2 regions of the Paenibacillus sp. FSL H3-0333 genome follow, and region 1 is predicted to be linked to the other one. Evidence: predicted binding sites of a transcription regulator. Region 1 holds the regulator's gene; the other holds the start of a gene.
What was found. Region 1 encodes CtsR, which represses protease genes until heat stress. Its sites were predicted from a motif close to ATGGTCAATAAAGGTCAAACA; they were not measured.
Positions count from the first base shown of each region.

Region 2: a site for CtsR is predicted at 7,894-7,914, ahead of clpP (ATP-dependent Clp endopeptidase proteolytic subunit ClpP). Genes of this name have one in related genera too.

Region 1 covers NZ_JBBODG010000001.1:1,318,048-1,333,018, forward strand. The annotation lists rRNA gene MHH78_RS05790 (16S ribosomal RNA) at 1-93, shown strand, start outside; tRNA gene MHH78_RS05795 (tRNA-Ala) at 240-315, shown strand; rRNA gene MHH78_RS05800 (23S ribosomal RNA) at 484-3,412, shown strand; rRNA gene rrf (5S ribosomal RNA) at 3,490-3,606, shown strand; gene MHH78_RS05810 (GNAT family N-acetyltransferase) at 4,041-5,213, shown strand; gene MHH78_RS05815 (CtsR family transcriptional regulator) at 5,576-6,037, shown strand; gene MHH78_RS05820 (UvrB/UvrC motif-containing protein) at 6,068-6,589, shown strand; gene MHH78_RS05825 (protein arginine kinase) at 6,619-7,683, shown strand; gene clpC (ATP-dependent protease ATP-binding subunit ClpC) at 7,721-10,189, shown strand; gene radA (DNA repair protein RadA) at 10,394-11,761, shown strand; gene disA (DNA integrity scanning diadenylate cyclase DisA) at 11,775-12,851, shown strand; gene pssA (CDP-diacylglycerol--serine O-phosphatidyltransferase) at 12,916-13,653, shown strand; gene MHH78_RS05850 (hypothetical protein) at 13,824-14,219, opposite strand; gene MHH78_RS05855 (PIN/TRAM domain-containing protein) at 14,430-14,971, shown strand, end outside.
Region 2 covers NZ_JBBODG010000001.1:382,552-397,522, reverse strand. The annotation lists gene MHH78_RS01655 (ROK family glucokinase) at 1-217, shown strand, start outside; gene rapZ (RNase adapter RapZ) at 263-1,162, shown strand; gene MHH78_RS01645 (gluconeogenesis factor YvcK family protein) at 1,220-2,161, shown strand; gene whiA (DNA-binding protein WhiA) at 2,180-3,109, shown strand; gene MHH78_RS01635 (HPr family phosphocarrier protein) at 3,207-3,476, shown strand; gene MHH78_RS01630 (GNAT family N-acetyltransferase) at 3,553-4,095, shown strand; gene MHH78_RS01625 (SIMPL domain-containing protein) at 4,190-4,945, shown strand; gene MHH78_RS01620 (PdaC/SigV domain-containing protein) at 5,219-6,316, shown strand; gene MHH78_RS01615 (GDSL-type esterase/lipase family protein) at 6,484-7,122, shown strand; gene clpP (ATP-dependent Clp endopeptidase proteolytic subunit ClpP) at 7,210-7,806, opposite strand; tRNA gene MHH78_RS01605 (tRNA-Arg) at 8,000-8,074, opposite strand; gene MHH78_RS01600 (sugar-binding transcriptional regulator) at 8,367-9,419, shown strand; gene gap (type I glyceraldehyde-3-phosphate dehydrogenase) at 9,536-10,546, shown strand; gene MHH78_RS01590 (phosphoglycerate kinase) at 10,679-11,860, shown strand; gene tpiA (triose-phosphate isomerase) at 11,888-12,643, shown strand; gene gpmI (2,3-bisphosphoglycerate-independent phosphoglycerate mutase) at 12,646-14,190, shown strand; gene eno (phosphopyruvate hydratase) at 14,249-14,971, shown strand, end outside.

The DNA of each region.
Region 1 (14,971 bases):
CAAGGGAGCCAGCCGCCGAAGGTGGGGTAGATGATTGGGGTGAAGTCGTAACAAGGTAGCCGTATCGGAAGGTGCGGCTGGATCACCTCCTTTCTATGGAGAATCGTCTTCTGCAACGAAGACATTCAAATAAAAGTCTTCAGGAAGCTTACTTCCTGAAGCAGGCTTTACTTCCTGAAGCAGGCTTTACTTCGTAAAGCCTTGAGCGTTTCCATTTGTTCGGTTTTGATGGAATTTGCGGGGCCATAGCTCAGCTGGGAGAGCGCCTGCCTTGCAAGCAGGAGGTCAGCGGTTCGATCCCGCTTGGCTCCACCAACAAACTTCATCTATTTGTTATGTCTGAAATACTAGATACAACTTGATCCTTGAAAACTGGATACCGAAACGAATTTGCGTTTTAGAACATTCCTTTAAGCTGAACTTGTGTAAACAAGTTTTGAATTAATGGCGATGCTAAGCGGTTTTCCTTAGGGAAAACGCATTGGTTAAGCTACTAAGAGCACACGGAGGATGCCTAGGCGCCAGGAGCCGACGAAGGACGTGGCGAACAACGAAACTGCCTCGGGGAGCTGTAAGCAAGCTTTGATCCGGGGGTGTCCGAATGGGGAAACCCAGCTGTGGTAATTCGCAGTTACTCGTATCTGAATACATAGGATACGCAGAGGCAGACCAGGGGAACTGAAACATCTAAGTACCCTGAGGAAGAGAAAACAATAGTGATTCCGTCAGTAGCGGCGAGCGAACGCGGAACAGCCTAAACCAAGGGGCTTGCCTCTTGGGGTTGTGGGACGTCTCACATGGAGTTACAAAGGAATATGGTAGGTGAAGAGGTCTGGAAAGGCCCGCGATAGAGGTAAAAGCCCTGTAGCCTAAACTGTGTTCTCTCCGAGACGGATCCCGAGTAGTGCGGGGCACGTGAAACCCCGTATGAATCCAGCAGGACCATCTGCTAAGGCTAAATACTACCTGGCGACCGATAGTGAAACAGTACCGTGAGGGAAAGGTGAAAAGCACCCCGGAAGGGGAGTGAAATAGAACCTGAAACCGTGTGCTTACAAAAAGTCAGAGCCCTTTCTATGGGTGATGGCGTGCCTTTTGTAGAATGAACCGGCGAGTTACGTTTAACATGCAAGGTTAAGGTGAGAAGCCGGAGCCGCAGCGAAAGCGAGTCTGAATAGGGCGACTAAGTATGTGGACGTAGACCCGAAACCGTGTGATCTACCCCTGTCCAGGGTGAAGGTGCGGTAACACGCACTGGAGGCCCGAACCCACGCATGTTGAAAAATGCGGGGATGAGGTGGGGGTAGCGGAGAAATTCCAATCGAACTCGGAGATAGCTGGTTCTCCCCGAAATAGCTTTAGGGCTAGCCTCGGTGAATGGAGTGGTGGAGGTAGAGCACTGATTGGGTGCGGGGCCCGCAAGGGTTACCAAGCTCAGTCAAACTCCGAATGCCATTTACTTCTTGCCGGGAGTCAGACAGTGAGTGCTAAGATCCATTGTCAAAAGGGAAACAGCCCAGACCATCAGCTAAGGTCCCCAAGTGTGTGTTAAGTGGGAAAGGATGTGGAGTTGCACAGACAACCAGGATGTTGGCTTAGAAGCAGCCACCATTGAAAGAGTGCGTAATAGCTCACTGGTCGAGTGACTCTGCGCCGAAAATGTAACGGGGCTAAACACACCACCGAAGCTATGGCTAGATGCTTTGCATCTGGGGTAGGGGAGCGTTGTATATACGTTGAAGGTGTACCGTAAGGAGCGCTGGAGAGTATACAAGTGAGAATGCCGGTATGAGTAACGAAAAGATCAGTGAGAATCTGATCCGCCGAAAGCCCAAGGTTTCCTGAGGAAGGCTCGTCCGCTCAGGGTAAGTCGGGACCTAAGGCGAGGCCGACAGGCGTAGTCGAAGGACAACAGTTTGAAATTACTGTACCACCGTAATCCGCTATGAGCGATGGGGTGACGCAGGAGGGTAGTGACGCGGACTGATGGATGTCCGTCTAAGCAGTGAGGCTGGTGTGTAGGCAAATCCGCACATCATTAAGGCTGGGCTGTGATGGGGAGCGAAAATTATAGTAGCGAAGGTCATGATCTCACACTGCCAAGAAAAGCCTCTAGTCAGGAGAAGGTGCCCGTACCGCAAACCGACACAGGTAGGCGAGAAGAGAATTCTAAGGCGCGCGGAAGAACTCTCGTTAAGGAACTCGGCAAAATGACCCCGTAACTTCGGGAGAAGGGGTGCCTCGGTAGGGTGAATAGCCCGAGGGGGCCGCAGTGAAAAGGCCCAAGCGACTGTTTAGCAAAAACACAGGTCTGTGCGAAGCCGTAAGGCGAAGTATACGGGCTGACGCCTGCCCGGTGCTGGAAGGTTAAGGGGAGCGGTTAGGGGTTAAACCCGAAGCTGTGAACCGAAGCCCCAGTAAACGGCGGCCGTAACTATAACGGTCCTAAGGTAGCGAAATTCCTTGTCAGGTAAATTCTGACCCGCACGAATGGCGTAACGACTTGGGCGCTGTCTCAACGAGAGATCCGGTGAAATTTTAATACCTGTGAAGATGCAGGTTACCCGCGACAAGACGGAAAGACCCCATGGAGCTTTACTGCAGCTTGATATTGAATTTGGGTACGATCTGTACAGGATAGGTGGGAGCCGGTGAGAGCGGAGCGCAAGCTTCGCTGGAGGCGCCGTTGGGATACCACCCTGATCGTATCTAGGTTCTAACCTAGTGCCCTCATCGGGTACGGGGACCGTGTCAGGCGGGCAGTTTGACTGGGGCGGTCGCCTCCTAAAGAGTAACGGAGGCGTTCAAAGGTTCCCTCAGAATGGTTGGAAATCATTCGCAGAGTGCAAAGGCATAAGGGAGCTTGACTGCGAGACCTACAAGTCGAGCAGGGACGAAAGTCGGACTTAGTGATCCGGTGGTACCGCATGGAAGGGCCATCGCTCAACGGATAAAAGCTACCCTGGGGATAACAGGCTTATCTCCCCCAAGAGTCCACATCGACGGGGAGGTTTGGCACCTCGATGTCGGCTCATCGCATCCTGGGGCTGAAGTAGGTCCCAAGGGTTGGGCTGTTCGCCCATTAAAGCGGTACGCGAGCTGGGTTCAGAACGTCGTGAGACAGTTCGGTCCCTATCTGTCGTGGGCGCAGGAAATTTGAGAGGAGCTGTCCTTAGTACGAGAGGACCGGGATGGACGTACCGCTGGTGCATCAGTTGTTCCGCCAGGAGCATGGCTGAGTAGCTACGTACGGACGGGATAAGCGCTGAAAGCATCTAAGCGTGAAGCCCCCCTCAAGATGAGATTTCCCAACATGTAAGACCCCTTGAAGACGACGAGGTAGATAGGTTGGAGGTGGAAGTGCAGCAATGCATGGAGCTGACCAATACTAATCGGTCGAGGGCTTATCCAAACTTTTAACACGCAGATTCGTTTCGGATTCAGTTTTCAGGAATCAAATTCCTGAAGCATTTACGCTGTAAATGCCCGTTTGGTGGCGATAGCGGAGGGGTTCCACACGTACCCATCCCGAACACGACCGTTAAGCCCTCCAGCGCCGATGGTACTTGGACCGAAGGGTCCTGGGAGAGTAGGACGTTGCCAAGCACATGAGCCATTGTTGAGCAATCGACAGTGGTTTTTTTGCGTGCGGGCAGGGCTGTGGAAAAGCTGTGGATAGATTTCAGTAAGTACAGAAAAGTTGCGCACATGTGGATACCTTTACAGGAACAGAATGATCCCCGGATCATGGGGGAATCACGCACAATATTGTGGATGAGTCAAGCGAAAACATAAGTAATACACCGATTTTGTGGATAAAAAGTGAATATTGTGGATAGATAAAATGTAATCGGGGATAACTCTTTTGAGCCGGAAAGAAACTCTTTCCGGTTTTTTGCTTTGCTGTGCAAAAGCTGTGGATAACTATTCTTTTTGCAACGGATGGCCAGCCTTTATTAGCATCCGGCGGCTTGGCTTGTTATACTCTCTATTAAGCAAATATCTGGAGCTAATTTATGGAATGTAACGGGGGGAACAGCATGGAAATCAGGCAATTACGTGCCGGAGAATTTGAGGACAGCCTGAGCTTGTCCGAATATGCTTTTAAGTATAAGGTTTCTGCAGAAGATAGAGTACGCGCCAGGGAGAACTTCAAGCCGGAACAAACCTGGGCGATTTTTGAAGGAGACAGCATAGGTGCGAAGCTGACGCTTCTTCCGTTACAGGTATATATACAAGGCAAGCCCATTTCTATGGGGGGCATCGCCGGTGTAGCCACTTGGCCGGAGAACCGCCGGCAGGGTTATGTAGCCCATCTGCTGACCCATGCGCTCGAGACGATGAATGAAGCCGGTCAGACGTTGTCCTTTTTGCATCCGTTCCTGATTCCCTTTTACCGTAAATTCGGATGGGAGATCTACTGTGAATATAAGAAGTATACTCTTCCGGTAGGGAAGTTCCCGCACAAGACGGAGATTAAGGGCAGCGTGAAGCGCGATATCCCGGATCTTGCAGTATTCCAGCAGTTGTACGACCAATTCGCCATGAGGTATAACGGGACTCTCCAGCGCACTGAGACCTGGTGGAAGGAAAGTGTGCTTGATGATGCTACGCATTCCTGTGTGTTTTATTCTGAGCAGGGTGAACCGGAGGGCTATGTGCTGTATAAAATAGTGCAGCAGGAGCTGGTCATAGATGAGTTTATCTATGGGAACGAGCTTGCCCGCCAGGGCTTGTGGACATTCCTGGCCAATCACGACTCCATGATTACGGCTGCACAGCTGAAGCTGGTGCCGGCTGACGACATTCTGCCCTTCCTGCTTCCCGATCCGCGGATTGCGCAGGAGAATTATCCATACTTCATGGCGCGTATCGTCAATGCTAAGGCTTTTGTGGAGAACATGATCTTCAATGTGCCGGAGGGTGACCGGGAGCGGGTGCTTTATATTGAAGATAAGCATGCATCATGGAACAACGGGTTATGGCAGTGGACTGTGTCGGAGCAAGGGGCAGCGACGTTCACCCGGATTCAGGGCGAGCGGTCAGAGGCTGACCTGGAATGCAGTATCGGCACGCTTACTGTGCTGCTGATGGGATACAAGCGCCCGCTTCAGGCGGCAAAGTACGGACAATTATCCGGGACTGCTGAGGCGACAGCTTGGCTTGAAGCGCTGATTCCGCAGGCCGAGACGGCATTATTCGATTTTTTCTGACAGAGAACGGCTCTTCCTCTTCCCTTGGAAAGGGAGGAGCTGTCCTATACATAACGCCTCCATTCAGTGAACGAAGCAGGCAACCGGAATACAATACAGCCAAAACGTAAAAAATAAGAGTAACCTCTTGGCATTCAGCGAGAATATGTTATAATATGAAAAAGTCAAAGAAAGTCAAAGTCAACGCAGGCCGGATATCATCGTTCTCAGGAATGTAACATTTAGAGAAAAAGCGCAGTGCAGAGGCTATTGCAGCCGATTCTTATTACATTGCCCGGGTTAAGTTCTTAAGAGCATGTCTCTGACGGCAGGCGTTGGCGCAGCACAGATTTAACCAATGCTTATACACTGGAGGATGAGTGATGCGTAATATCTCCGATATTATTGAACAATATCTGAAGAATATTTTGCATGAAAGTCCCGAAGGTACGGTGGAAATTCAGCGCAATGATCTGGCGGACCAGTTCTCCTGTGTCCCGTCACAGATCAATTATGTCATCAGCACACGGTTCACATTGGAAAAGGGATATGTGGTGGAGAGTAAACGCGGCGGCGGCGGATATATCCGGATTCAGCGCTATGAGCTGCCTCAGAATGTGGCCTTATACGCACATCTGAACTCCACGATAGGGAATGATATTGATCAGAATTCTGCCGAAGGGCTGATTTATCAGCTGGAGGAGGCCCGTTTCCTCTCCAAACGTGAAGCGTGTCTGATGCGGTCTGCGGTTTCCCGGGAATGCCTGACGGTTAATCTGCCGTACCGGGATGAGATTCGTGCCAAGCTTATGAAGGCTATGCTAATCTCTTTATTGGGCAAATAATTTGTCAAATGGTAAGGAGGGACACCGCTCATGCTATGCCAGGAATGCGGCGTCAAACCGGCTACACTCCACTTCACGAAGATTGTGAACGGGGAGAAGACGGAATTTCATATCTGCGAAAGCTGTGCGCGGGAGAAGGGTGAACTGATTCCCGGAACTGCGGGAGGCTTCTCTATCCACAGCTTGCTTTCCGGTCTTCTGGATCTGGAAGGCGCAGGCAAGAGCAAGACAGCAGCACAGAATGTGCAGGGTCTGCATTGTGAAAACTGCGGCATGACCTATTCACAGTTCAGCAAGCTGGGACGGTTCGGCTGCAGCTCTTGCTATAAGTATTTCGACAGTACGCTCGACCCGCTCTTCAGACGGGTGCATGGCAGTACAGCGCATGTCGGCAAGCTGCCCAAGCGGGCGGGCGCACAGATCATGTGCAAGCGCCAGATTGATGAGCTGAAGCAGGAATTGCAGCAGAGTATCGTGCAGGAGGAGTTCGAGACCGCAGCTGAGCTGAGGGACAGAATCCGCAAGCTTGAAAAAGAAATGCCACAAGAGTAAAGTCTTTGATATATAGGAGGGATCCGGGCATGTCAAGTCTCCGGTTTACCGAACAAGCACTGAGTGACTGGATGCGCTGCGGCGGCAGCCATTCCGAGATTGTCATCAGCAGCCGTATGCGGATCGCCCGTAATCTGGAGCATCTTCCGTTCCCGCTGCTCGCTTCAAGAGAGCAGTCGGAGGAGGTGCTGGAGCAGCTTGCCCCCGTATTTCAGGGTGAAGCTTCGGCCGACTTCGGCAGCTTCGAGCTGTTGAGACTGGATGAGCTGGGTGAGCTGGACAAAAAGGTACTGGTGGAAAAGCACCTCATCAGTCCTAACCTGGCGGATGATTCCAAGGGCGGGGCAGTCATTCTTAATGAGGACGAGTCGGTCAGCATTATGATCAATGAGGAGGATCATCTCAGGATTCAATGCCTGTTCCCGGGGCTGCAGGTCAGAGAAGCCTGGGTAAGGGCAACCGCCATCGATGATATTTTCGAGGCTGCTGTCAATTACGCCTTCGATGACCGCAGAGGCTACTTAACAAGCTGTCCCACCAATGTGGGAACAGGGCTGAGAGCCTCGGTTATGGTGCATCTGCCGGCCTTGGTGATGACGCATCAGATCAACCGCATTTTGTCCGCAGTTAATCAGGTGGGGCTTACCGTTAGAGGAATTTATGGTGAAGGCAGCGAAGCAGTAGGGAATATCTTTCAGATCTCCAACCAGATTACGCTTGGACAGACCGAAAATGAGATTATTGAGAATCTTCACAGCGTAGTCACCCAGATTATAGAGCATGAACGCAACGCCCGCGAACGCCTGCTGGTCGATTCCGCTCTGCGGATTACGGACCGTATCAAGCGCTCCTACGGAATTCTGGCCTATGCTGCTGTGATGGAACTGAAAGAATCGGCACAGCGGCTCTCCGATCTGCGGCTTGGTGTAGATCTGGGGATTCTGGAAGGGCCTTCGATTTCAGTGCTCAATGAGCTGAATGTCAAGACTCAGCCGGGCTTTCTGCAAAAGCTGTTCGGTGACGCGCTGTCGCCTACTGAACGCGATATGTACCGGGCGAAGCTGCTCCGGGAGACACTGGGATCACAACATTAAATTATAGATATTTATTATCCGTGGAGGTGCAGGAGATATGATGTTTGGAAGATTTACGGAACGCGCACAAAAGGTGCTGGCGCTGGCGCAGGAAGAAGCCGTACGTTTGGGACACAACAACATTGGGACAGAGCATATTTTACTCGGACTGATTCGTGAAGGAGACGGCATTGCCGCTAAGGCATTGATCGGACTTGGTCTGGGTCTGGAGAAGATACAGGATGAAGTGGAAACACTGATTGGCAGAGGTCAGGAACAACCGACCAACATCGCTTATACTCCTCGTGCCAAGAAGGTGATCGAGCTGTCCATGGACGAGGCCCGCAAGCTGGGTCACACGTATGTGGGAACAGAGCATATCCTGCTCGGTCTGATCCGCGAGGGAGAGGGCGTAGCAGCCCGTGTGCTGAACAATCTCGGCATTAGCCTGAACAAGGCCCGCCAGCAGGTATTGCAGCTCCTGGGCAGCAGTGAAGCCACCTCCAGCCACAGCGGAGCTCCGGCTAACGTCAGCACGCCAACACTGGACGGCCTGGCCCGCGATCTGACGGCCTATGCCAAGGACGGTAACCTCGACCCTGTGATCGGCCGCAGCAAGGAAATTGAGCGTGTCATTCAGGTGCTGAGCCGCCGGACCAAGAATAATCCGGTGCTGATCGGTGAACCTGGGGTTGGTAAAACGGCGATTGCCGAAGGTCTGGCCCAAAAGATCATCAACAATGAAATTCCGGAGACGCTGCGCGACAAACGTGTCATGACCCTCGATATGGGTTCTGTAGTGGCTGGTACGAAATACCGCGGTGAATTCGAAGACCGCCTCAAAAAAATCATGGATGAGATTCGCCAGGCGGGCAACATCGTGCTGTTCATTGATGAGCTTCATACGCTGATCGGAGCGGGTGGTGCGGAAGGCGCGATTGATGCCTCCAACATCCTGAAGCCTGCCCTCGCCCGTGGTGAGCTGCAATGCATCGGTGCCACAACACTTGATGAATACCGCAAATATATTGAGAAGGACGCCGCGCTGGAGCGCCGCTTCCAGCCGATCACAGTGGATCAGCCTTCCCCTGAGGAAGCTGTACAGATTCTGTTCGGTCTTCGTGACCGGTACGAAGCCCATCACCGGGTGAAGATTACAGATGAAGCCATTGTGGAAGCAGTTAAGCTGTCTGACCGCTACATTCCTGACCGGTTCCTGCCAGACAAGGCCATTGACCTGATTGATGAAGCAGGCTCTAAGGTAAGACTGAATTCTTACACCATCCCGCCGAATCTGAAGGAACTGGAAATGCGTCTGGATGATATCCGCAAGGAGAAGGATTCCGCAGTACAAAGCCAGGAGTTCGAGAAGGCTGCTGCACTTCGCGATACCGAGCAGAAGATTCGTGAAGAGCTGGACACTACGAAGAACCAGTGGAAAGAAAAGCAGGGCCGCACCGATTCCCAGGTTACACCTGAGGATATCGCACAGGTGGTGGCCAGCTGGACCGGCATTCCGGTCAGCAAGCTGAAGGAAGAAGAGACAGACCGCCTGCTGAATATGGAAGCCCTGCTGCATGAACGTGTAATTGGCCAGGACGAAGCCGTTAAGGCGGTCAGCCGGGCACTCCGCCGGGCGCGTGCGGGTCTGAAGGACCCGAAACGTCCGATGGGCTCCTTCATCTTCCTCGGACCTACCGGGGTTGGTAAGACCGAGCTGGCGCGGGCGCTTGCCGAAGCGATGTTCGGTGACGAGAATGCGGTAATCCGCATCGACATGTCGGAGTATATGGAGAAGCATTCCACCTCCCGGCTGGTCGGAGCGCCTCCAGGGTATGTAGGGTATGAAGAAGGCGGACAATTGACAGAGAAGGTGCGCCGCAAGCCTTACTCGGTTGTACTGCTGGATGAGATTGAGAAGGCCCACCCTGAAGTGTTCAACATTCTGCTGCAGGTACTGGAAGACGGCCGTCTGACCGATTCCAAGGGCCGCGTGGTCGATTTCCGCAATACCCTGATCATCCTGACCTCGAACGTAGGGGCACAGGCGATCAAGAAGAATTCGACGCTTGGATTCACCGCAGTACAGGATGCAGGCGCGGATTACAGCAACATGAAGGGCAAGGTTATGGAAGAGCTGAAGAAGAGCTTCCGGCCTGAGTTCCTGAACCGGATCGATGAGATCATTGTCTTCCACTCGCTGGATGAGAAGCATATCGCAGAGATTGTGACTCTGATGTCCGAGGAGCTGCGCAAGCGTCTGCGTGAGTACGATGTAGATTTCCTGCTCACTGACGGCGCCAAAGCATTCCTGGCCAAAGAGGGCTATGATCCGGCCTTCGGTGCCCGTCCGCTCCGCCGGGCGATTCAGAAGCATATCGAAGACCGCCTCTCTGAAGAGCTGCTCAAGGGCAACATCAAGAAGGGGGATTCCCTGAACATTGATGAGGTGAACGGCGAACTGGTCGTAACCACCGTTGAAGCACCGGCCGAGGTCTCCCTGGAGAAAACAGTCGAAACTGAATAATTGTTCCGGAAAATGAAACAATGCTCCCGTTCCTCCGTATAGAGGGGCGGGAGCTTTATTTGTTTATACCCTAACATGCCTAAAAGAAGACGCAAATGAAAACTAGATCTTAAGTGTCCTTCCGTTCAGTGTGCAGAAATGGTAAACTTTGAATAAGAGTAAAATATCCGCAATTTTAGCAAGTTCGGACGGTAAGGAGTGCACATGGCTAAACCTAAAACAAAATTTTTCTGTACCGAGTGCGGCTACGAATCACCGAAGTGGTTCGGGAAGTGCCCGGGCTGCCAGGAATGGAACTCGATGGTAGAGGAAACGGAAAGCGTAGTCAAAACACAAGGCATGAATGCACCTATTTTTCAGAGTAAAGAAAAGGCGCAATCGATCATAAATATAGAAAGTGACAAGGAGCCCCGTATTCTGACGGGCATCGGTGAGCTTAACCGCGTGCTTGGCGGCGGGATCGTTCCCGGCTCGCTGGTGCTGGTCGGAGGCGACCCCGGAATCGGGAAATCCACACTGCTGCTGCAGACTTCGCATGCCTTGACTACACAAGGGCTGCGCGTGCTGTATATTTCGGGGGAAGAATCTGTGCGGCAGACCAAGCTGCGGGCCGACCGCCTCGGAGCGCTGTCTGCGGAGCTGTACGTTCTATGTGAGACGAACATGGAGAGCATTGAGGAAGCGATTGAGCAGATTCAGCCTCAATTTCTGGTCATTGACTCGATCCAGACTGTATTTATGCCGGAGGTAACCAGTGCGCCGGGCAGTGTAGCACAGGTGCGGGAATGTACGACAAGATTCATGCGGATCGCCAAGATCCGGGGGATCGCCACAGTGCTTGTTGGTCATGTAACGAAGGAAGGCGCTATTGCCGGCCCGCGTATGCTGGAGCATATGGTGGATTGTGTCCTTTATTTTGAAGGGGAGCGCCATCATACTTACCGTCTGCTGCGGGCAGTGAAGAACCGCTTCGGCTCCACCAATGAGATCGGGATCTTTGAAATGGGGGAAATCGGGTTGACCGAGGTGGAGAACCCGTCGGAGCTGTTCCTGTCTGAGCGTCCGCTCGGAGTGGCCGGGTCAGCGGTGGTAGCCAGCATGGAGGGCACAAGACCCGTTCTTGTTGAATTGCAGGCGCTGGTTGCTTCGACACATTTCCCTTCGCCCCGCAGAATGTGCACAGGTATGGATCATCAACGGATGGCGCTGATCATTGCTGTGCTGGAGAAGCGGATGGGCATGTTCCTGCAGAATCAGGACGCTTACCTCAACGTTGCGGGAGGGGTGAAGCTGGATGAGCCGGCGGTGGATTTGGCTGTCGCCATCAGCATTGCCTCCAGCTTCCGTGATTTTCCGACCAAGCCGTATGATGTGTTTTTCGGGGAGGTAGGGCTTACCGGTGAGGTGAGAGGGGTATCACGCGCAGAGATGCGGGTGAAAGAGGCGGCCAAGCTTGGCTTCCGGCGGGTTATTATGCCCGAGAAGAGTCTGAAGGGCTGGAAGCATCCGCAGGATATCCAGATTATAGGCGTCAGCACAGTAGCACAGGCACTAGCGGTCGCGTTAGATTAGGGGGCACAGGGACATGAAAGAATATAATCCATCAGATAATATGAATGATCTGCTTAGAATGGCTGCACCCGGAACACCCTTCCGGGAAGGGCTGGAGAATGTGCTTCGCGCGAAGACCGGGGCACTGATTGTTGTCGGATATAGTCCGGAGGTCATGGAGGTTGTCGATGGCGGCTTCTCCATTAACTGCGATTTTTCACCAAACTATTTATACGAGCTGGCCAAAATGGACGGAGCGATTATTCTGAGCGAGGATCTGAAGCGGATTCTGTACGCTAATACGCAGCTGATCCCCGATTCCTCCATCTCTTCGATCGAGACAGGAATCCGGCACCGGACGGCAGAACGGGTAGCGAAGCAGACCGGCAAGCTGGTCGTTTCCATTTCCCAGCGCCGTAATATTATTACGCTGTATCAGGGCTCCATCCGTTACGCACTCAAGGAAATCGGTTCGATTCTGGCCAAAGCCAACCAGGCGATCCAGACCCTGGAGAAGTACAGAGCCGTTCTGACACAAGGGCTGACCAACCTATCCGCTTCTGAATATGAGGGGATTGTGACGGTGGCCGAGGTCGTCGGTGTGATCCAGCGCGTGGAGATGGTGCTGAGAATCAAAATGGAAATTAAGCGTTACATCAACGAGCTTGGCAATGAAGGCCGGCTGATCAGTATGCAGATGGAAGAATTGGTTGGAAATACAGAGGAAGAAGCATGGCTGCTGTACAGAGACTATGCCAGAGAAGAGCAGGAGGAGAAGATCCGTGAGATCATTGCCGGGCTGAAGCGCAGCAGCGATGATGAACTGATGGATGACAACCATATTGCCCGCCTGCTGGGCTATTCCTCAACAGCCATTTCCTCCGAAGAAGCTGTAACTCCGCGTGGTTACCGCCTGCTGAACAAGATTCCACGGCTGCCGAATGTAATCATCCACAATTTGGTGGAACGCTTCGAAATGCTGCCTAACCTGATGAAGGCAAGCATAGCTGAGCTTGATGAAGTGGACGGTATTGGCGAGGTCCGCGCACGCAATATTCAGGACGGGCTGAAGCGGCTCCAGAAACAAGTTCTTATTGACAGACAAATGTAAATACCATACAATCACGTAATGTTGCAGTCCCATGCAGTACAAGTAGGAAAATTGAGGTGAAGAAATGATACAAAAATCAATTCCAAGTCTTTTTACGATTGGTAATCTGATGCTTGGAATGTTTGGTATCATGATGGCGTTTGACGGCAAGCTGAGCATGGCCGCTATCATGGTGATTATCGCGATGCTGCTCGATGGGCTGGATGGCCGGATGGCCCGTGCGCTGAAATGTGAGAGTGAATTCGGCAAGGAGCTGGATTCTCTATCCGATGTAGTTTCGTTTGGAGTCGCACCGGCGCTGATTATGTATTTAACAAGTCTGCAGGAGCTGAATCCTGCACTGGGATGGACCGTCACAGCGATCTTCCCTGTATTCGGAGCCTTACGTCTGGCCCGGTTCAATGTCCGCCCGGGGATTCCGGGATATTTCGTAGGATTGCCGATTCCTGCTGCGGGCGGGGTTCTGGCCACGCTTGCACTTTTCCATAAGGATGTATCCGCACCATTCATGATTGTGGCTACCCTGCTGCTGTCGTATCTGATGGTCAGCACAGTGAAGTATCCCAACTTCAAGAAGATTGGTTTTCCCAAAAAAGCGGTTATAGGCGCACCTGTAGTTATTGTAATCGCTGTAGCTGTTGCGGTGGTCTTCCCTGAACAGATTGCCAAGCTGATCTTTGGACTGCTGGCGCTGTATGCATTGTACGGCTTCAGACAGAGCTTAGGACTGTTTAAGGTCCGCCGGCAACGCCGCCGCAGAAGACGCGCGGAGGATAAGGTATATCATTCCAAGAACGGTTAGCCCTTCTTCAGAACTTATTTCATTCATAGACCGCTATATACAAAAGGCATTGCCTTTCCTGAATATCAGGAGAGTGCAATGCCTTTTTGCTGCCTGCGGGGAGGGAAGTATACGGAATACGGTTCCCCCTGAGCTGGCGGAATGGATGAAGGAGAGCGCGGACGGTCTGCTCAGGACAAGTTGAACAACCCGAGTGTTGCGCATTTCTGCGATTCCTTGGCGACAACCTCGTCCATATTGATAGCAAGCAAATTGCAGAGTGCAGACATATAGAACAGCTCGCGGCCCAGCTCGGAGCCAATGACCTCCCGGCAGTTCTCACACAGCTCCCCTGCCAGATGGGTTCCGGCAAGCTCCTTGGCTTGCTCAAGGCCTAGAGTGGGCTCGAAGACCTGCTTGGTGGCATGCAGCTGAATGCAGCCGCATTCGGTAATGGCTTTGACGACAGCCCGGTTGACGGAAGCACTGCTCTGTCCGTTCTTGGACATTACATCCAGAAGACTACGGTGACGGAGCAGCAGTTCGGAGACTTGATCCTGGAAGGCCTGTAAACTTGGTGCGCTCATTTTCCATTCACCCCTGGGTTCGAATTGAATTCATTATATGCCAGGGCCTCCCACATTTTCAACCAGGAATAGCAGTTTACGGCAACAGAGCCGGGCGAAATTCGGGGCTTGCAGAAAAAATAACGCGCCCCCCGGATTATTGTCCTAAAAATTGGAACATACTGGTGAGGTATAGAGGATTGATGGATGAATAAAAGGAGGTGCGAGGTTATGTGGAAAAAGTCTGTTATGATACTTGCCGGGTGTTGTGGAGCCTGGTCCGGTTATTCGCTATATCACGCGGCAGAAAGAGGGTTCCCGGTAGGCCTTGGGAAACTGGAGGATAGCTTGCCTATGGAAGGAAGCATTTTGTTTGCGGTGCTGGGTGCCATTATTTTTCTGATTGCGGGGACTTTATGCGCGGAATGGGCAAGTTCAAAGCTGCGGGAGATGGTTGCGTATTGCTCGCGTATCCCGATGAATGAGCTTGCTGCAGGCGCAGCAGGGCTTACGGGAGGTCTGCTGCTGTCTCTGCTGCTGTATCCCGCTATGTCCTGGCTGGGTAAAGCAGGTGAGCTGCTGCAGGTAGCTGCCACGCTTGCTCTGGGCTATATGGGCCTGAGGGTCGGGCTGGAGAAGAAGGAGGAGCTGGCTTCGCTCTGGAATACCGGACGCTGGGCACGCTCTGCTGAACCGGAGGATCGTGGAACTCAGGAGCATAAAATCCTCGATACCAGCGTGATTATTGACGGGAGGATTGCTGACATCTGTAA
Region 2 (14,971 bases), 940 kb from region 1:
CAAATCAATGGCTTCCGTTGCAGCGGTTCTGAACCCTGAAGTATTCATCGTCGGCGGCGGAGTCTCCAAGGCAGGCGATATTCTGTTCGATGAAGTCCGTCGGGTATTCGCCAAGCTGGCGCCTGCCCCTCTGCAGACCGGTGTTACGATTGTACCTGCAGCGCTTGGCAATGACGCCGGTATTATTGGTGCGGCAGGCCTGCTGCTGCGTTCTTAAAAGACCGGAATTATTCATATACTAATCATAGGGAGGGATGCTGTAATGACCGACCTCGAGCAAACCCTGCCCGCCCATGCCACCCTGATTATCATTACAGGCATGTCGGGTGCGGGCAAGACGATTGCCGTGCAGAGCCTGGAGGATCTGGGGTTCTTCTGCGTGGATAATCTTCCGCCTGTGCTAATCCCGAAATTCGCTGAGCTGATTGAGCAGTCCAAGGGTAAAATCGCCAAGGTGGCGCTGGTCATCGACCTTCGGGGGCGGGAATTCTTCACCGCCCTGTCGGAGTCTCTGGCCTACATCAAGGACGAGTCAACGATCGGGTGTGAGATCCTTTTCCTGGACGCCACAGATTCAGTGCTTGTACAGCGTTACAAGGAGAGCCGGAGGCATCATCCGCTTGCTCCGAAGGGCATGCCGCTGGACGGCATCCGCATGGAGCGCCAGATGCTGGAGGAGCTGAAGAATTCAGCTACCCTGTGTCTGGATACCAGCAGCATGAAGCCGGTTCAGCTCAAAGAAAAAATAGTGTCACGCTTCTCCCACCTCGGGAAAAGCACCCTCTCGGTTAACATTACTTCGTTTGGATTCAAGTATGGGATTCCGATTGATGCTGACCTGGTATTCGACGTCCGCTTCCTGCCTAATCCGCATTATGTGGATCAGCTGCGGCCCAAGACAGGCCAAGACAACGAGGTGTACGACTACGTAATGAAATGGCCTGAAACGCAAGAATTCCTGACCAAGCTGCTAGATATGCTTCAATTCCTTATTCCGCAATACCGCAAGGAAGGTAAATCCCAGATTATTATCGGCATCGGCTGTACGGGCGGCAAACACCGTTCGGTAGCCATCGCCGAATACCTGGGCAAAATGCTGGGGGTTAGCGAGACGGAAGCGGTGGCAGTCAGCCATCGGGACTCCGAACGCGACCGGCATTGATGAGAGAAGGGATGAATAGTGGCTGAAGAACAAGGACAGCGTCCAAAGATCGTCGTGATGGGTGGCGGGACCGGACTCTCGGTGATGCTCCGGGGGCTGAAGGAGAAGCCGCTGGATATCACGGCGATCGTAACTGTCGCAGATGACGGGGGAAGCTCCGGGATTCTGCGCAGTGAGCTGCAGATGCCGCCGCCCGGGGATATCCGCAACGTACTTACGGCTATGGCTGACGTTGAGCCTCTGATGGCACAGATTATGAAGTACCGCTTCAGCAGCGGAGAAGGCTTAGCCGGGCATAGCCTGGGCAATCTGATTCTGGCTGCACTGACTGACATCTCGGGGGACTTCGTTACAGCAGTCCGGGAGCTTAGCCGGCTGTTCGCCGTTCGCGGCCGTGTGCTGCCTGCGGCCGGAGAGGCGGTAATCCTGCACGCCGAGATGGCGGATGGAACGCTGATTACCGGTGAATCCAAAATCCCGGAGGCGGGAGGCGTCATCAAGCGCGTATTTCTGGAGCCGGTGGATGTTGAGCCGCTGCCGGAGGCGCTGGAGGCTATCCGCAACGCAGATGCTATTCTGCTCGGTCCGGGCAGTCTGTATACCAGCATTCTGCCGAATCTGCTGGTGCCGAAGCTGGCAGAAGCCGTGGTAGCTTCCGAGGCCATTAAGATTTTTGTATGCAATGTAATGACCCAGCCGGGTGAGACGGATAATTACACGGTTAATGACCATCTACAGGCCGTATATGACCATATCGGGCTGCATCTGTTCGATTATGTGATCGTCAATGACGGGGAGATCCCGGAGCAGGTGCAGATCAAATACGCCGAGAAGGGTGCCCGTCCGGTACAGCTTGACCGTGAGGCCGTGGACGGCAACGGGTATAAGGTGATTGCTGACAAGCTGGTATTATTTAAAACCTATTTGCGGCATGATACAGATAAGCTCAGTCACCATATTTTCCAGCTGGTGAAGGATTGGATTGACAGAAAGAGTTAAATGAAAGAGGTGAGCCCCTTGTCTTTTGCGGCCCTTACCAAAAAAGAGCTGACGATGGTCGAGAGCCAGCCCTGCTGCGAGAAAGCGGAAATGTCAGCGCTGATCCGAATGAATGGTTCGGTGCAGCTTTCGAGCAAAAAGGTGGTTCTCGACATTTCGACGGAGAACGCCGCGATTGCAAGGCGGGTATATTCTTTGCTTAAGAAATATTACCAGGTCCATATCGAGCTGCTCGTGCGTAAAAAAATGCGTTTGAAGAAGAATAACGTCTATATTGTAAGAATCCCGAACCAGGTCCAGGAGATCCTGAAGGATCTGCGGATTGTCTCTGAGGGTTTTATTTTCACAGACGGGATTGATGAGGAGATTGTCGGCAAGAACTGCTGCAAGCGTGCCTATCTGCGCGGGGCCTTCATGGCCGGCGGTTCGGTCAATAACCCGGAGGGCTCTTCGTACCACTTGGAAATCGCTTCCATGTATGAGGAGCACTGCAAGGCGCTCGTTGAGCTAGCTGGTGAATTTCACCTGAATGCCCGCTGTATAGAACGCAAAAAAGGCTTCATCCTATACATCAAGGAAGGCGAGAAGATCATCGAGTTCCTCAGTCTGATCGGCGCTCATCAGGCGCTGTTCAAATTCGAGGATGTGCGGATCATGCGCGATATGCGCAACTCGGTCAACCGGATTGTGAACTGCGAAACGGCCAATCTGAACAAGACGATCAGTGCGGCGGTACGCCAGATTGAGAACATCAAGCTGCTGCAGCGCGAGGTGGGTCTGGAAAGTCTGCCGGATAAGCTGCGGGAGGTTGCCGAGATCAGACTGGCGCACCCGGATATTAACCTCAAGGAAGTCGGGGATATGCTGGGCGGGACGGTCAGTAAATCGGGTGTGAACCACCGTTTGCGCAAAATTGATGAGCTGGCGGACAAGGTCCGCGGCGGCTGATTATTTTTTTTCTAGTGCGGTATGCGTTATAATGATATAATATTATAAAATTAATGTGAAATTTTTGGGCAGATCTCAAATAGGGGGTAAGCGTTTCATGACAAAGCACCCGGTAGTTGTTCGGTTGAAGACGGGGCTCCATGCTCGGCCGGCAGCATTGTTTGTGCAAGAAGCTAATAAGTTTTCGTCGGAGATTTTCGTGGAAAAAGACGATAAAAAAGTGAACGCCAAGAGTATCATGGGCATTATGAGCCTTGCGATCAGTTCCGGTACGGAGATTCATATCAGCGCAGACGGTGCAGACGCGGAACAGGCTGTAACCGCTTTGACCAGTCTGGTAAGCAAGGAAGAGCTCGAGAATCAATAAATGCTACATGGTCTAACCAAAAGCCCTTAGGGGCTTTTTTTCATATCAGCTTTAGAGGATAAGGAGAGGTATGCGGATGCAGATTCAAGACGGTGAAGTATCATTAGTTGAGCCTGCTGAGGCGCTCAGAGAGCCGTATTTAGCCTTTTATGAGGAGTGGAAGGCCAGCGGGGAGCCGTTTGTACCCTGGGTAACAGAGATGGACCCCGCTGACTTTGACGGTATGATTCAGGCTCTTCACGGGTATGCCCGTGGTACAGATATACCGGACGGCTGGGTGAGCAGCTCAACCTTCTGGCTGGTGACCACGGACAAACGGGTAGTGGGGGCTGTGAACATCAGGCACCGGCTGACCGAAAGGTTGCTCCATTCTGGCGGGCATATCGGTTATGGCATCGTCCCTTCTGCACGCAGACAAGGCTATGCCAGTGAGCTTCTGAAGCAGGCGCTCCTGAAGGCCGGTGAACTGGGTATCGAGCAGGCACTCGTAGTCTGTGACTCCGTCAACACCGCATCGGAACGGACAATCCGCAGGAATGGCGGTATCGAGGATAGCGAATATATAGAGGAGGACGGAAATGTCATCCGCCGGTTCTGGATCGGGACGGGGAACAAATAAAAAATAAATATCGTACATCGCTCATGCAACTTTTACCATGCTGTCCCGTCTAGAGGGTAATAACACTTAAACGAATCGAAAGGGGATGGCAAGCATGAGAAAATGGGGTAAATCGATTGGATCAGTTCTGCTGGCAGCTAGCTTGATGATTGGAGGAATGGGGTTGAGCGGAGTGCTAAAGGGTCCTGAAAAGGCTTACGCCGACGAAGTACAGAAGAATGTGGTGAACGTGGTAGGCAAAGGCGAGCTGTCGATCAAACCGGATATTGCGTATCTCTCCATCGGCGTAACGACAACTGCCGAAACCGCGCAGGAAGCACAGAAGGGCACAGCCGCGAAGGTCTCCAAGCTGACCGCTTTGTTCAAGACCACTTGGGGCATTGCAGACAAAGACATTCAGAGCACCCAGTTCAACGTACAGCCTAACTACACTTACAGCGAGAAGGACGGCCAGAAGGTAAAAGGCTATAACGCCCAGCACACGCTAGAGGTCTCTTACCGGGATCTGACCAAGGTTGGACAATTGCTGGACGCTGCCTCTGCGGCTGGAGCGAACAACATCGGCAATGTGCGGTTTGCGATCGAAGATCCGTCCGCCTTTGAAGCACAGGCTATTGAGAAGGCTATGCAGAATGCAGATGTCAAAGCTGCGGCCATCGCCAAAGCAGCCAAACGCGGACTGGGTCAGGTAGTCACTGTCATTCAGAGCGATGACGGGAATCATCCGGTGGTCTATGCTGAAGCAGCCTCTTTACAAAAGATGTCCATGGATAACAATGCCGGCAGCTCCGTTGAGCCCGGGCAGGTTAAGGTCACTACCCAATTGAGTGTAACGTATGAATTGAAATAAAACGTTTCGTAAGAGGCGCTTGCTCTGCTGTTATAGCGGGGCAGGCGCTTTTTATAATCATATAAATGTATATATATGCACACAGCCGCTATCTAAAGCTCTCAATTTGTTTAAATTGAGGTGACAGGATCTTTAGATAATCACGGCAAACCTTAAGAAACTGTAAAGCGGATTGTAACATCCCCCGCTAGTTCTTTTACTATAATAGGAACAGTGATACGGAAGAACACACATCATGACTAATCATACCACCAGGTGGAAGGGGAAATAACAATGAATTCGAACTCTAAGAAATACATCAGCAAATGGGGTGCAGGAATGCTCGCCGCAGGAATCCTGCTGGGAGGAACAGGAATAATTCATGCAGGCATCACTGAGGCCGCTCCGGCAGCCGCTCAGGTCAAAGCCAAATCCTCATCTGTAGTGCTGAAGGTTAACGGGAAAAGTACAGCCCAGACGGGCCTGCTTCAGGAAGGAAAGGTATGGGTGCCGGTAACCTTCCTGCGCGATGCGCTGGGGATGCCGCTCTCTTATGATAAAGCGGGGAAGACGTACACCATCGGGACAGGAACTGCTCAGACAAGGCTGACGATCAATGATTATGGCATTTCTGTTATGGTGAACAATTATTATGTCGGTGAAGGCAAGCAACTGAATAACCGGCTGTATGTTTCGTCTGAGCTGCTTAGCGATTACTTGGGCTACAAAGTAGACGGGAGCGCAGCAGCAGGACGGCTGAATGTTATGAAGAAAGTGCAGAATGCGGTAACCATCAAAACAGTGAGCTATGTGAAGGATCATAAGGATGCGCCTATCCGGCTGGATTATCCGCAGGTCAGCGGCCTGGCAAGTGCAGAAGCAGAGAAGGCAATCAATGATACGATTAAGCAGACCGTTCTGAACTATGCGAAGGATGCTGAAGATCAAATCTCCAAGCGGTCGAAGGATGACCGGCCCTATGAATTCGAAGGCGGTTATGTGGTCACGTATAACCAGGATGGCGTGCTCAGCCTAATCACCAATCAATACGGGTATACCGGCGGTGCCCATGGGATGACTTACCGCAATGCGTTCACCTTCTCGCTCAAAGACGGGAAACGTCTGTTGCTGGGCGATCTGTTCGGTGCCAACCCTAATTACAAGAAACAGCTCAATGCCAAGCTGGCCACCGAGATCAAAGCTAACGGAGGATATCTGGGCGGGTTCAATGGACTGAATACCGAGAAGTACTTCTATCTGAAAGATGGCAAAGCGGTGCTCTTCTTCCAGTTATACGAATACACGGCATATGCCGAGGGCTTCCCGGAATTCACCTTCAGCTTCAAGGAACTCCTGCCGGATGGAAGCAGTCCGTTCGCGGCGCTGAAATAATAAAATAATTATCCAGATGCCCTTGCATCTCCTCCGGGAGACGCAGGGGCATTCTTCATGCACAACCCTTCATCCACGGCCTAATCAGCCTGCCCTGCCGTTACCACTTCACCCGGATAGTCATAAGCTATAGAAGGCAAGCAGCTTATAACGGGGAGGGGAAGGTTATGGTCTATGCTTATACAGCGATCGGGGATTCACTTACAACCGGCTTCGGGGCGCTGCCCGGGAACGGCTTCGTCCCCGTCTACCGCCGGATGGCGGAAGGGAGGCTGGGTACACCAGTGGTGCCGGCGAATCTTGGCGTCAACGGTCTGACCACCGGGGGGCTGAAGCAACGGCTGAGGAGCTCGAATGTCTACCGGGCGGCGGTGAAGGATGCGCAGATCATTACGCTGTCCATTGGCGGCAACGACTTGATTAAGGCAGCCCGGGCAGCCGGGCCCCGGCCCGGTGAATTCCAGGGCTTACTGCAGCAGGCGCTTAGGGACTGCAAGCGTAACTACAGCGACATCATGGGCAGCCTGACACAGCTCAAAGCAGGTTCCCGCAGCCCCTACATCATCCGGATGGTAGGCCTGTATAATCCCTACCCTCAGGTGAATGAAGCAACAGAGTGGGTGCGCGAGTTCAACCGCTATGCAGCAGGCTACAGCAGCAATAACGTAGGGTTTGCTTCGGTATACCATGAATTTGCCGGTAATGAGCGGGGGCTGCTGTTCCTGGACCATATTCACCCGAACGGCAGAGGCTACCGCGTAATTGCAGGCAAGCTGGATGCCCTTGGGTACGGGAGCTTAAGGTAGGCAGCAATGGCTGGGCATAAGAAAGAGGCTGTAACGGGACCGGACCGGTCTGTTACAGCCTCTTTGTGTATTCATTGGAGCAGGTACTTATACGCCTGTTGGCAGAGTCTTCTCAATTACCTTGTCCACGATACCGTATTCAGCAGCGTCTGCAGCGCTCATGAAGTAGTCGCGGTCAGTATCCTTCTCGATCTTCTCCAGCGGCTGGCCTGTACGCTCGGACAAGATGCGGTTCAGCTTCTCACGCAGCTTGATGATGCGGCGGGCGCGGATCTCGATATCCGAAGCCTGCCCCTGAGCACCGCCTAGCGGCTGGTGAATCATGATTTCGCTGTTCGGCAGGGCGAAGCGCTTGCCCTTGGCGCCGGCATTCAGCAGGAACGCTCCCATGGAAGCGGCCATACCTACACAGATAGTGGATACATCCGGCTTAATGTATTGCATTGTATCGAAGATGGCCATACCCGCTGTGATGGAACCGCCTGGGCTGTTCACATACAGGTGAATATCCTTATCCGGGTCCTCGGCAGCCAGGAAGAGCATTTGTGCGATGATGGAATTGGCAACCACGTCATTAACCTCCGTTCCAAGGAAAATGATGCGGTCCTTCAGCAGGCGGGAATAGATGTCATAAGCGCGCTCACCGCGGTTGCTCTGTTCTACTACCATAGGAATATAACTCACGTGGAAAACCTCCTTGAAATTGGTGCTTCGAATGGGTTCATTTTTTACTGTTACCGTATTAACCACATGATAAACAAATTCAAACAAAAAGTCAAAGAAAGTCAAACTTACTTTCAAAAAAAAGAGCCCTCAAGCGGCTCATTGGTTAAATATAATATAATCGGAACTAAATTATGTACAAGCTTGAAAAAAATGGCGCGCCCGCCAAGAATCGAACTTGGATCTCAGGCTTCGGAGGCCTACGTCATATCCATTGGACCACGGGCGCAACAGAAATTATTATAATATACTTCTCGGATAAAAGCAATGCGTATTAGGCATCCTGCGCAAAAATAGTTTTCTCTGCCTCCATTAATAGAGCCGGAGATGCACCTCCTGCCAGCGGCCTTCCGGACAAGCCCATGTATAAGATGAAAGCGGGCTGAGAATTATAGTCTCGGAACACTTGCACTTGGCGTCAGTTTTGGGTAGAATATGGGTGGGACTTAAAAAGTTAACCCGGGACATTTTGAGACCACGAACAAGGGATAAGAGAAAGACGAAGTTGCAGGAGTGAAAGCATGCGTAATCTATTGGAAATCCAAAAGCAGCTTCTGCCTGATCTCATGGAAACCCTTAAGAGACGGTATACGATTCTACATCAGATCATGCTGTCCGATATTATTGGGCGCAGGACGTTAGCCGCATCGCTTGATATGACCGAGCGGGTGCTGCGCGCCGAGACGGATCTTCTGAAATCGCAGGGGCTCATTGAGATCGAGAGCGTCGGTATGCGCATTAGCGATGCCGGTCGCAGACTGCTTGACCTGCTGGAGCCGGTCGCCAAGAGCCTATTCGGCCTGGATGATCTGGAAGAGAAAATTCGTACAACGTACGGTCTCACCAAAGTAATTGTGGTACCTGGCGATTGTGAGACATCGCCGTTCACCAAGCGTGAGCTGGGGCGCGCAGGCTCCAAGGCACTGCTCAGCGTACTGCGGAGTGACGATACGATTGCCGTCACAGGCGGATCAACGCTAGCCGAGATGGCCGATCAGTTGACCCCGCCGCTATCCCTTTCCTATAAGAACGCCTGGGTTGTTCCGGCGCGTGGAGGACTGGGAGAGAGCATGGAGATACAGGCCAACACCATTGCTTCAACCATGGCCAAACGGATTGGCGCCAATTACCGTCTGCTGCATGTGCCCGATCTGCTTAGCGGAGACGCATATGAGTCGCTTGCGCAGGACTCCAATATTGGAGAGATTGTACAAATTATCCGCAGATCGCGTATTATTGTACATGGAATAGGCGACGCCATTGAAATGACCCACCGCCGCAAGCTGGACTCCGGGACGATCTCAGAGATTCAGAGCGAGGGAGCCGTAGCCGAGTCCTTCGGATACTATTTCAATGAGAATGGCGAAGTGGTTCATACGATGCGGACCATGGGGCTGCGCCTGGAAGACATTATCCGTACGGAAGTCGTTATCGGTATTGCCGGTGGCAAACGCAAGGCGAAGGCCATTCATGCGATGCTGCGGTTTGGTCAAGAGGATATTCTCGTGATCGACGAGGCGGCGGCTGTTGAAATCGGCAAGGAAATCGACACACAGCTACAAAAGGCCCTATAGATTCCATTAAATGGGGCGCGCGCAAAGGGTTTATGCATTATACTTAACATTGTTGTCTTGACGAGCCTCACGGCCTGTCTTGAATAAATAAAACGAACTCTAGGAGGAACTATTCAATGAGTGTAAAAGTTGGTATTAACGGTTTTGGACGTATTGGACGCCTTGCATTCCGCCGTATTCAAAATGTAGAAGGTATCGAAGTGGTAGCAATCAATGACTTGACTGACGCTAAGATGCTTGCTCATTTGCTTAAATATGATACAACTCAAGGTAAATTCCAGGGAGACGTTGAAGTTCATGACGGATTCTTCAAAGTAAACGGTAAAGATGTTAAGGTTCTGGCGAACCGTAACCCTGAAGAGCTTCCTTGGGGAGAGCTTGGCGTTGATATCGTTCTGGAATGTACTGGTTTCTTCACAACTAAAGAAGCCGCTGAGAAGCACCTTAAAGGCGGAGCTAAGAAAGTAGTTATTTCCGCTCCAGCTACAGGCGATATGAAAACTGTTGTGTACAACGTTAACGATGACATCCTTGACGGTTCCGAAACAGTAATCTCCGGCGCATCTTGCACAACGAACTGCCTGGCTCCAATGGCCAAAGTCCTGAACGACAAGTTCGGTATCATCGAAGGCCTGATGACAACGATCCACGCTTACACAGGTGACCAGAACACTCTTGATGCTCCACACGCAAAAGGCGACTTCAGACGCGCCCGCGCTGCTGCTGAGAACATCATCCCTAACACTACCGGTGCTGCTAAAGCCATCGGCCTGGTTATTCCAGAACTGAAGGGCAAGCTTGACGGTGCAGCACAACGTGTGCCTGTAGCTACAGGTTCCCTGACTGAGCTGGTTACTGTTCTGGATAAGAGCGTAACTGTTGAAGAAATCAATGCAGCCATGAAGGAAGCTTCTGACCCAGAAACTTACGGCTACACTGAAGACGAAATCGTATCTTCCGACATCAAGGGTATGACTTTCGGTTCCCTGTTCGATGCAACTCAGACTAAAGTACTGACTGTTGGCGACAAACAGCTGGTTAAAACTGTTGCTTGGTATGACAATGAAATGTCCTACACTGCACAGCTGGTTCGTACTTTGGAGAAATTCGCTAAGCTTGCTAAATAAGACCGATTTCATATAAGAAGTACAATAGAGCGGAAACAAGGAAAGTCTGTTTCCGCTCTTTCTAAATGAACTGGATTCGCGTGAAATGGCTTTGTGAAGGAACCAATTTTGGGTGTGGAGGAAATGTTAATCATGAACAAAAAAAGTGTCCGTGATGTAGAAGTAAAAGGCAAACGCGTATTCGTGCGTGTAGATTTCAATGTGCCAGTGGAAGACGGCAAGATCACTGATGATACCCGTATCCGCGAAACCCTTCCAACAATTAAATACCTGATTGAGAACGGTGCAAAGGTCATTCTGGCCAGCCATATGGGCCGTCCTAAAGGCGAATTCGTCGATTCCATGCGGTTGACTTCCGCTGCAGTCCGTTTGTCTGAATTGCTCGGCAAACCGGTAGCCAAGGCTGATGAGGCCATTGGCGAAGCTGTAAAAGCGAAAATCGCTGAACTGAACGATGGCGATGTGCTTGTGCTTGAGAATGTCCGTTTCTACAAAGGCGAAGAGAAGAATGATCCTGAACTGGCTAAGCAGTTCGCTGAACTGGCTGACCTGTTCGTTAATGACGCATTCGGCGCAGCTCACCGTGCCCATGCTTCGACAGAAGGAATCGCTCACTTCCTGCCGGCAGTATCCGGTCTTCTGATGGAGAAGGAATTGTCCGTTCTCGGCAAGGCGCTTTCTAACCCGGAACGTCCTTTCACTGCCATCATCGGCGGTTCCAAGGTGAAAGACAAGATTGACGTTATCGACAACCTGCTGAATCTGGCTGACAATGTACTGATTGGCGGCGGCCTCTCTTACACGTTCACCAAGGCTCAAGGCTTCGAAATCGGTAAATCCCTGGTAGACAACGACAAGATTGATGCAGCGCTTGGATTCATCGAGAAGGCCAAGAAGCTGGGCAAGAACTTCGTGCTTCCGGTTGACGTTGTAGTCGCTGACAAGTTCGGTGCAGATGCCAACACCAAGATTGTAGATGCAACCGAGATCCCTGCAGATTGGGAAGGTCTGGACATCGGTCCTAAGACCCGTGAAATCTATGCCGATATTATCAAAAACTCCAAGCTGGTTGTATGGAATGGACCGATGGGCGTATTTGAAATCGACATCTTCGCTGAAGGTACCAAGGCTGTGGCTCAAGCTTGTGCTACTACCGAAGGCTACACTGTTATTGGCGGCGGCGATTCCGCTGCGGCTGCTGAGAAATTCCACCTCGCAGACCAGATGGATCACATCTCCACTGGCGGCGGCGCATCGCTCGAGTTCATGGAAGGTAAGGCTCTTCCAGGTGTAGAAGCACTGAACGACAAGTAATACCGAAGAGGGAGGCAATACATCACTATGAGTAGAACACCTATTATTGCAGGCAACTGGAAAATGTTCAAAACCGTTCCGGAAGCCGAAGGCTTCATCGCTGAAATCAAAGGCCAGGCGGAAGTGGCAGGCGTAGAGACTGTAATCTGCGCGCCATTCACGAACCTGCCTGCACTGGTTGCAGCGGTACAAGGCACTACCATCAAAATTGGTGCACAGAACCTGCACTTCGAAGATAACGGCGCTTATACAGGTGAGATCAGCGGCGTAATGCTGAAGGATCTTGGTGTAGAGTACGTTATTATCGGCCACTCCGAACGCCGTGCTTATTTCGGTGAAACGGACGAAATCGTCAACAAGAAGATGCATGCGGCCTTCCGTCACGGCATTACTCCAATTGTCTGCGTAGGCGAAAAGCTGGAAGAGCGCGAAGCTGATCAGACTAAGGACGTATGCAAGGTGCAGACTGAAGCGGCATTTGCCGGTCTTAGCGCAGAGCAGGCAGCAAGCGTAGTTATCGCTTATGAGCCGATCTGGGCGATTGGTACAGGTAAATCCTCCACTTCCCAGGATGCTAACGAAGTTATTGCTTATATCCGTACCCTTGTTAAAGGCCTGTACGATGAAGCAACGGCTAATGCAGTCCGTATCCAATACGGCGGCAGTGTGAAGCCTGAGAATGTAACGGAGTACATGAGTCAAAGCGACATCGACGGCGCTCTCGTCGGCGGTGCCAGCCTGCAGCCTGCTTCCTTCGTTTCACTCGTTGAGGGGGCGAAGTAAGAATGTCAGCTCCAAGACCTGTAGCACTGATTATCATGGACGGCTTCGGACTGCGGAACACGGATGAAGGCAACGCTGTTGCCCAAGCCAACAAGCCGAACTACGACCGTTACCTGAAGCAATATCCGAATACTACGCTTACCGCTTGCGGTGAAGCTGTAGGTCTGCCGGAAGGCCAAATGGGTAACTCTGAAGTAGGGCACCTTAACATTGGTGCCGGCCGGATTGTATATCAAGACCTGACCCGTATCGACAAGTCGATCCGTGATGGAGAATTTTTCGATAACGAAACGCTGGTGGCTGCCGTAAGAAGCGCTAAGTCAACCGGCAAAAAGCTTCACCTCTATGCACTGGTATCCGATGGCGGCGTACACAGCCACATCAATCACCTGTTCGCCATGCTCGATCTGGCCAAAAAAGAAGATCTGCATGAAGTCTATATTCATGCCTTCATGGATGGCCGTGACGTACCACCCGACAGTGGACAGAAGTTCATTCAGGATCTGGTCGCCAAGATTGAAGAGGTTGGCGTAGGTACGATTGCTACGGTATCCGGACGCTACTTCGCGATGGACCGTGACAAGCGCTGGGAACGTGTAGAGAAGGCTTACCGTGCAATGGTATATGGGGAAGGCCCTAAATATACCGATGCCCTTCAGGCCATCACTGCATCCTACCAGAATTCTGTGTTCGATGAATTCGTGGAGCCAAGTGTAATTGTAGACAGCCAGAACAACCCGGTTGCGACCGTGGAGAGCGGCGATTCCGTCATTTTCCTTAATTTCCGTCCTGACCGTGCCATCCAGCTGTCGCAAGTATTCACCAATTCCGATTTCCGCGGCTTCGACCGTGGTCCGAAGTTCCCGGAGAACCTGCATTTCGTATGTCTGACTACCTTCAGTGAGACAGTTCAAGGCTTCGTGGCTTACTCCCCGAAGAATCTGGACAACACGCTCGGTGAAGTGCTGGTTCAGCAGAACAAGAAGCAGCTGCGTATTGCAGAGACCGAGAAGTATCCGCATGTGACCTTCTTCTTCAGCGGCGGACGCGATGAGGAGCTTCCGGGCGAGACCCGTATCCTGATCAACTCGCCGAAGGTGGCAACCTATGATATGAAGCCAGAGATGAGCGCTTACGAAGTGGCGGCGGCCTGCGTAGCGGAGATCGAGGCGGACAGACAGGATGCCATTATCCTGAACTTTGCTAACCCTGATATGGTAGGACACTCCGGCATGCTGGAGCCTACAATCAAGGCAGTCGAAGTAACGGACGAATGCGTAGGCAAGGTTGTGGATGCTGTAGTTGCTAAGGGCGGCGTTGCTATTATCATTGCCGACCACGGAAATGCTGATATGGTATTCGATGAGAACGGACGTCCGTTCACAGCCCATACCACCAACCCGGTACCGTTCATCGTTACCACTGAAGATGTAGTTCTGCGCGAAGCTGGTATTCTCGCAGATGTGGCACCGACAATCTTAGATCTGATGGGACTTCCGCAGCCTGCGGAAATGACCGGACAATCCATGATTGCCAGCCGTAAATAAGCAAGACACCCTGTTTGTGTAAACCCAAAAACATTGTATAAAAGGAGATTAAACTTACATGACTATTATTTCTGATGTGTATGCACGCGAAGTCCTTGACTCCCGTGGTAACCCTACTGTAGAGGTTGACGTATATCTGGAGTCCGGCGCAAAAGGCCGCGCTATCGTTCCTTCCGGCGCTTCCACTGGCGCTCATGAAGCTGTAGAGCTTCGTGACGGCGACAAATCCCGTTACATGGGTAAAGGCGTTCTGAAAGCTGTTGAGAACGTAAATGAAATTATCGCTCCAGAAGTAATCGGTATGGACGCTCTTGACCAAGTGGGCATCGACAAGCTGATGATCACTCTGGACGGAACTCCGAACAAAGGCAAGCTGGGCGCTAACGCAATCCTGGCTGTATCCATGGCTGTAGCTCGCGCTGCTGCAACTGCTCTGGACATTCCTTTGTATGTATACCTGGGCGGATTCAACGCCAAGACTCTTCCAGTGCCAATGATGAACATCATCAACGGTGGTGAGCATGCCGATAACAACATCGACGTTCAAGAGTTCATGGTTCTTCCAGTAGGCGCTCCAAGCTTCAAGGAAGCACTTCGTACTGGTGCAGAAATCTTCCACAACCTGAAATCCGTACTGCAATCCAAAGGCCTGAACACAGCAGTTGGCGACGAAGGCGGCTTCGCACCGAACCTGGGTTCCAATGAAGAAGCGATCACTACAATCATCGAAGCGATCGAAAAAGCCGGTTACAAACCAGGCGTTGACGTATTCCTTGGTATG